2 linked regions of the Microbaculum marinisediminis genome follow. The protein of the gene in region 1 interacts with the protein of each later gene in a pairwise test. Links are inferred from orthologs where the notes say so. Each region holds a gene or a part of one and is shown on either strand. Other genes may lie near its edges.

Evidence for each region.
Region 2: the proteins of MUB46_RS21445 (region 1) and MUB46_RS20095 interact in binary tests that used the Escherichia coli proteins (3 or more experiments, as listed by UniProt). The link is inferred for Microbaculum marinisediminis from one-to-one orthologs.

What each region holds. Positions count from the first base shown.
Region 1 is NZ_JALIDZ010000012.1:105,051-107,719, reverse strand. It holds MUB46_RS21445 (P-II family nitrogen regulator), read right to left. Parts: upstream 1,670-2,669; coding sequence 1,331-1,669; downstream 1-1,330. Other genes in the region: MUB46_RS21440 (NAD(P)H-hydrate dehydratase), read left to right, coding at 1,918-2,669; glnA (type I glutamate--ammonia ligase), read right to left, coding at 1-1,211. UniProt on the Escherichia coli protein: P-II indirectly controls the transcription of the glutamine synthetase gene (glnA). P-II prevents NR-II-catalyzed conversion of NR-I to NR-I-phosphate, the transcriptional activator of GlnA. When P-II is uridylylated to P-II-UMP, these events are reversed.
Region 2 is NZ_JALIDZ010000010.1:190,149-194,881, forward strand. Bases 794-3,792 are described here. They hold MUB46_RS20095 (two-component system sensor histidine kinase NtrB), read right to left. Parts: upstream 2,874-3,792; coding sequence 1,713-2,873; downstream 794-1,712. Other genes in these bases: ntrC (nitrogen regulation protein NR(I)), read right to left, coding at 794-1,706; dusB (tRNA dihydrouridine synthase DusB), read right to left, coding at 2,873-3,792. Outside these bases: MUB46_RS20085 (sensor histidine kinase NtrY-like), read right to left, coding at 1-42; more of ntrC, read right to left, coding at 267-793; more of dusB, read right to left, coding at 3,793-3,967; MUB46_RS20105 (bifunctional 2-C-methyl-D-erythritol 4-phosphate cytidylyltransferase/2-C-methyl-D-erythritol 2,4-cyclodiphosphate synthase), read left to right, coding at 4,099-4,733.

The DNA of each region.
Region 1 (2,669 bases):
TCCTCCGGCGGCAGGTCGTAGAGGTTCTTGTCCATCGCGTCGCCCGGATCGATCTTGTTCTTGATGCCGTCGAGACCGGCCATCAACAGGGCGCTGAAGCACAGGTAGGGGTTCGCGCCCGGATCGGGGAAGCGGATCTCGACGCGCTTGGCCTTCGGCGAGGAGGCAACCGGGATGCGGCAGCTGGCCGAGCGGTTCCGCGCCGAGTAGGCGAGGAGCACCGGCGCCTCGTAGCCCGGCACCAGCCGCTTGTAGGAGTTGGTCAGCGGGTTGGTGAAGGCGTTGATGGCCTTGGCGTGCTTCAGGATGCCGCCGATGTAGTAGAGGCACTGCTCGGACAGGCCGGCGTACTTCTTGCCGGCAAAGACCGGCTTGCCGCTCTTCCAGATCGACTGGTGCACGTGCATGCCCGAGCCGTTGTCGCCGAAGATCGGCTTCGGCATGAAGGTGGCCGACTTGCCGTAGGCGTTGGCGACCTGATGCACGACGTACTTGTAGATCTGCATCTTGTCGGCGTTGCGGGTCAGCGTGTCGAACTTCATGCCGAGCTCGTGCTGGGCCGCGCCGACCTCGTGGTGGTGCTTCTCGACGGACACGCCCATGGAGGCCATGACCGAGAGCATCTCGGAGCGCATGTCCTGGGCGGAGTCGACCGGGGGAACCGGGAAGTAGCCGCCCTTGGTGCGCGGACGGTGGCCGAGGTTGCCGGCCTCATACTCGGTGCCGGTGTTCGACGGCAGCTCCGAGGAATCGATGGCGAAACCGGTATTGTAGGGGCTGACAGAGAAGCGGACGTCGTCGAACACGAAGAACTCGGCCTCGGGACCGACGAAGCAGGTGTCGCCGACCTTGGTCTGCTTCAGATAGGCCTCGGCCTTCCTGGCGGTCGACCGCGGATCGCGGTCATAGGCCTCGCCCGTCGACGGCTCCAGGACATCGCACATGATGGCGAGCGTGGGCGCGGCGAAGAACGGGTCGAGATGCGCCGTCTCGGGGTCGGGCATCAGCGTCATGTCGGACTCGTTGATCGCCTTCCAGCCGGCAATCGACGAGCCGTCGAACATGACGCCCTCGGCGAACATGTCCTCATCGACGACGGCGATGTCCATCGTGACGTGCTGCATCTTGCCCCGCGGATCGGTGAACCGCAGGTCGACGAACTTGACGTCGTTCTCTTTGATCGACTTGAGAACGGACTTAGCTTCAGCCATTTGACTACCTCTTTAATTTCCAGCTGGATCCTGGGTCTGGTTGGGATTTGGCGCCGGTGCTCGTGGTCTGAACTGTCGCGAAACGCGGTTCGATCCCGGTCGGGCGCCGGTTTCTCCGATCAGATGGCGTCCACGCCGCGCTCTCCCGTGCGGATGCGGATGGCGTCCTCGATGGTCGAAATGAAGATCTTGCCGTCGCCGATGCGGCCCGTCTGCGCCGCCTTCTGGATGGCTTCCACCGCCTTGTCGATCTGGTCGTCGCCGAGGACGACCTCGACCTTCACCTTCGGCAGAAAATCGACGACATATTCGGCGCCCCGATAGAGCTCCGTATGGCCTTTCTGGCGACCGAACCCCTTGGCCTCGGTCACGGTAATGCCTTGCAGCCCCACTTCCTGCAGGGCCTCCTTTACCTCGTCTAGTTTGAACGGCTTGATGATAGCCTCGATTTTTTTCATCTGGACGTGACTCCTAGCGTGGGGCTTCCTGATCGGAGGGATGCCCGGCATTCGGTTAGCATGGCTTGTGCCAAATCCGCGTAATAAAAAATACGGTGTGTTTTCAAGGGGATGTGACAGGGTGCCTGTGAAACGGGCATTCTACTCCGGAAATGTGGGATGAAAAAACAGGCAACCGCACAAGAAATGGTCAAGCCGATGGGTCTCCGTGGAGGTATCGGGTGAACGAACTGCTGACGACCATCCAGATGGGGGAGGCCGACCGCCTGACGATTGAAGGCGGCGTTCCCGGCGAAATTTTGATGGAAAACGCCGGCTGCGCGGTCGCCGCCGCGACCCTGGCGCTGAACCGGGGGCGCGAGGTTCTGGTTCTGTGCGGTCCGGGGAACAATGGTGGCGATGGTTTCGTCGCCGCGCGGCATCTGGCGGCGGCGGGCCGCAGGGTGCGCGTCGCGTTGCTGGGCGATCCGTCGCGGCTGACGGGCGATGCGGCCGAAATGGCCGCGCGCTGGACCGGCGCGGTCGAGCCGCTTTCGGCCGACAGCATCGGCAAGGCCGGGGTCATTGTCGACGCGCTGTTCGGCGCCGGGCTCTCCAAGCCGATCGAGGGGCCCGTCGCCGCGGTGGTCGCGGCGATCAACCGATCGCAGGTACCGGTCGTGGCCGTCGACGTGCCCTCGGGGGTGGACGGAACCAGCGGCGAAATCCGAGGCGTTGCGGTGCGGGCGACGCGAACCGTCACCTTCTTCCGTCTCAAGCCGGGGCATCTTCTGCTGCCGGGGCGCGAGCTCTGCGGGGAGCTGAAACTGGCCCAAATCGGCATCGAAGACGGCGTCCTGGAGGAAATCGCCCCCGAAACATACGCGAACGGGCCGCGATTGTGGGGGGATCGCCTGCCGCGCCCGCGTCCACAGAGCCACAAATACGATCGTGGCCACGCCCTGGTGGTCAGCGGTGGGCCCTGGAACACCGGCGCGGCACGCCTGTCCGCCCGCGCGGC
Region 2 (4,733 bases), on another replicon or contig:
GGTCCCCGCGACAAGCGACAGCACCACCAATAGCGCGCCCACGATCCGCAGGGATTTTCTGCGGCGCGTCGAAAACGCCGGCACTGGCTGCTGTCGCGGTTCGGCAAGTGTCACTGACTGAAACCCATTCCCGTTCCGGCTCCGGACGCTGCAGCGGAATAGCGGCAGCGCGCACCACGCCGCCGCCGGATACTCGGCGCCGGACCGATGCAGATCAACCACAAATGTTGCAGAAATGAGACAAGGAAAAGGCGGCAGCCCGAAAACTACCGGCTGCTGCGGATAACCTGGATATCGAGGTCGCGGATCTTCTTGCGCAAGGTGTTGCGATTCAGTCCCAGAAGCTCCGCCGCGCGAATCTGGTTGCCGCGTGTCGCCGCCAATGCGGCGCCGATCAGCGGTTCCTCGATCTCCCGGAGAACACGGTGATAGAGCCCGGGCGGCGGCAGGGTGTCGCCGAACTCGCGGAAGTAGCCCGACATGTGGCGCTCGACGGAGCCGCCGAGGGTTTCTTCCTCACGGTCGCCATCGTTGGCGGGGTTGGCCGACGGCTCCCCGAGTTCGGCCTCGATCGTCTGCTCGTTGATGATCTCCTGCGGGTACAGCGCGGCGAGCCGCCGAACCAGATTTTCCAGTTCGCGTACGTTGCCGGGCCAGCGATACCGCCGCAGACGGTCGAGGGCGGCCTGTTCGATCTGCTTGTGCGGCAGCCCCTCCTTCTCGGCCTGGGCGAAGAAATGACGCACCAGGTCGGGAATGTCCTCGGTGCGTTCGCGCAGGGGCGGCAGCCGGATCGGTACGACGTTCAGGCGATAGTAGAGATCCTCCCGGAACAGCCCCTGATTGATCAGCTGCCGGAGATCCTTGTTGGTGGCCGCGATGATCCGGACGTTGGTCTTGATCGGCACGCGCCCGCCGACCGTCGTGTACTCGCCCTGCTGCAGGACGCGCAGCAGACGGGTCTGCGCCTCCATCGGCATGTCGCCGATCTCGTCGAGGAACAGCGTGCCGCCTTCGGCCTGCTCGAACCGGCCGGTGTTGCGGGTCTGCGCGCCGGTGAAGGCGCCCTTCTCGTGGCCGAACAGCTCGGCTTCGATCAGGTCGCGCGGAATGGCCGCCATATTGATGGCCACGAACGGCCCGTTCGCGCGCTTGCCGTAGTCGTGCAGGGCCTTGGCGACCAGCTCCTTGCCGGTGCCCGACTCACCGGCGATCATCACCGTCAGATCGGTCTGCATCAGCCGTGCGAGCAGCCGGTAGATGTCCTGCATTGCCGGCGAGCGTCCAACGAGTGGGATATTGTCCCCCTCTTCCTCCGCACCGTCCGCCGCCCGCGGCTTCGGTTCCGCCAGGGCCCGGCCGATGATCGTCACCAGTTCGTTCAGGTCGAACGGTTTCGGCAGATATTCGTAGGCGCCGCGCTCCGATGCCTTGACCGCGGTCAAGAAGGTGTTCTGGGCGCTCATCACGATGATCGGCATCTCGGGCCGGATCTTCTTGATACGCGGCAGAAGATCGAAGGCGTTCTCGTCGGGCATCACCACGTCGGTGATCACGAGATCGCCCTCCCCTTGCGAGACCCAGCGCCACAGGGTGGCTGCGTTGCCGGTCACGCGCACGTCGTATCCGACGCGCGACAGCGCCTGGTTGAGCACGGTTCGGATCGCGGCGTCGTCGTCGGCGACCAGGATGTTACCGGTAGGCATCGTCTCTCAGTCCTCGTCGGATTTCACGTCGGACGCGCGCGCGTTGGGGTCGCGGTGGGTCAGGTACATCGGCATGAGAACGCGGAACACGGTCCGCCGCGGTTGTGACTGGCACTCGATCACGCCGCCATGATCGCCGACGATCTTGGCCACGAGCGCGAGGCCGAGGCCGGAGCCGGACATCTTGGTTGTCACGAACGGATCGAACAGATGCGGCAGGAAGTCCTCTGCGACGCCGGGGCCGTTGTCGCGCACGCAGAACTCCAGCGGCAGGCTGACCTTCTCGGAATTGCCCGGAACCGACAGCCGCACGCCAGGCCGGAACGCCGTCGACAGCACGATCTCGCCGTCCGTCGCGTTGGGGCCAATCGATTCCGCGGCGTTCTTCACCAGGTTCAGGAACACCTGCACGAGTTGATCGCGATTGCCCAGCACCGGCGGCAGCGAGGGGTCGTACTCCTCGACGAAACGGATGTGCTTGGCGAAGCCGGCAGAGGCAATGTGCTTCACCCGGTCCAGCACCACGTGGATATTGACCGGATCGCGCTCGACCGGCCGCTGGTCGGAGAACACCTCCATCCGGTCGACCAGCTTGACGATCCGGTCGGTCTCCTCGCGGATCAGCCGGGCAAGGGCCCTGTCGCCCTCCTCCACCGTCGACTCGAGGAGCTGGGCGGCGCCGCGAATGCCCGAAAGCGGATTCTTGATCTCGTGCGCCAGCATGCTGGCCAGCCCGGTGACGCTGCGCGCCGCCGCCCGATGCGTGAACTGACGGTCGAACTGCTCGGCGATGGTGCGCTCGTGGATCATCACCACGGTGGTGTCGTTTTCCTCGGCGATCGGCGCGACGTAGATATCCACCAGCCGCTCGCCGCCGGTGCGCGGCGTTCCGATCGCCACCCGGTATTCGCTGACCGAGGCGGCCCGTTCGCGCGCCTGCGCCAACAGATCGATCAGCGGGCTGTCATGCGGCACCAGATCGGTGATGGCGTAGCGCTGTAAGACGGAAAGGCTCGTCTGGAAGAACGATTCCGCCGCCGCGTTCGCCGAGACGATCGCGTTGTCGTCCGCGACCGCGATCACCGGATGCGGGAGCGCGTTGAAGACAGCCTCCGACGCCGGTGCGTGGACGTCGCCGGAGACCTTGTCGAGGACCGCGCTCGTCATCAGGCTGCACACTCCAGTTGTCCCGCGGCGAAGGCATCGGGGATTGCCGCCGCCACCGCGCGCGGATCGTCTTCGGTCAGAAGGGCCGCGCGCCACGCGCCGATCTCGTCGGCCGGCTTCACGGCTTCCAGGTACCAGCCGAGATGCTTGCGGGCGATACGCATGCCGAGCGTATCGCCGTAATGACCGAGCATCGCTTCGTAGTGTTCCAGAACGATGGCGGCGATGTCTTCCGGCGCCGGCTCCAGCTCGGAGGCGCCGGCTTCGAGCGCCCGTGCGATCGCGCCGACCTGCCAGGGCCGCCCGCACGCGCCGCGGCCGACCATGACCGCATCGGCCCCCGACCGCGCCAGCGCCTCGCGCGCGTCCTCCAGGCCGAGAATATCGCCGTTCACCACCACCGGGACGTCGACCGCCTCGACCACGGCGCGAACCGCCGGCCAGTCGACCGGTCCCTTGTAGAAATCGCAGCGCGTGCGCGCGTGGACCGTGATCATCTGCACGCCCAGTGCCTCGGCGCGCATCGCCAGCTCGGCCGCGTTCAGCGAGTCGCGGTCCCAGCCGAGCCGCATCTTCAACGTGACCGGCACGGCGACGGCGCCGACGGTCGCCGCGATCAGCCGAGCGGCATTATCGAGATCGCGCATCAGCGCCGAACCGGACCACCGGTTGGCCACGCGGCGGGACGGACAGCCCATGTTGATGTCGACGATATCGGCGCCGGCATCGACGGCGAGCCGCGCCCCTTCAGCCATCCATTTGGATTCGCAACCGGCCAGTTGCACGACGTTCGGCGCCACGCCCTCGCCTTCGATGCGCAGTACGGCGTCGGGCTTCTGCTGCACGAGTTCTTCGCTGGCCACCATCTCGGACACGACGAGGCTCGCCCCGAAGCGATGCGCAAGCCGGCGAAACGGCGCGTCAGTAATGCCGGACATCGGGGCCAGGATCGCCCGGCCGGCGAGTGGCGTCCCGTCTATCGTCAGGCCCTGCCCCTTCGGATCGGCGCCGGACTCGTCGCCCTCGGGACCGATACCACCGGGCGTGTCGGCCCTGGCCGCAATGGCCATGCCCATTTCATGTGCGTTTTTCATATTGCCCGCATTTTAGACAGATAATTTCGCGGCGCAACAAAAACGATCGCCCCGCGTAAACCATGATAAACGTTGCGCGAACACGGTTTTTTCTAAAGACGCGGACCGACATACCGCGCTATCAGGGCCAAATGACCACGATTGCCGTAATAGTAGCCGGCGGCACCGGCACCAGAGCCTCCGTAGGCGATGGCCCGGAGCCGAAGCAGTTTCGCCTGATCGGCGGGCGCTCGGTCGTCGCGCGTGCCGTCGCCGCGTTGCTCGATCATCCGCGTGTCGACGCCGTGCAGGTCGTCGTCCGGGAGGGATGGCAGGACCGGCTGGCGACCGAGATCAGCGACCGCGACGGGCTGCTCCCGGCGGTTCCCGGCGGCGCGACGCGCCAGGCCTCGGTGCGCGCCGGGCTCGAGGCCATCGCCGGGCACGCGCCGGACCGGGTGCTGATCCACGACGCCGCCCGCCCCTTCGTATCGTCCGCGGTCATCGACCGGGTGCTCGACGGCCTGGACGGCCCCCCGGGCGCGATCCCCGCGCTGCCCGTGGCCGACACGCTGAAGCGCGCGGAGAGCAAGGGAACGATCTCCGCGACGGTCGACCGCGACGGCCTGTTCGCCGCGCAGACGCCGCAGGGCTTCCGCTTCCCGGAAATCCTTAAGGCCCATCGCCGCGCGGCGACGATCGACCGCGATTTCACCGACGACGCCGCGATCGCCGAATGGGCGGGCATCCCCGTCACCCTCGTCGCCGGCGATCCGGCCAACCGCAA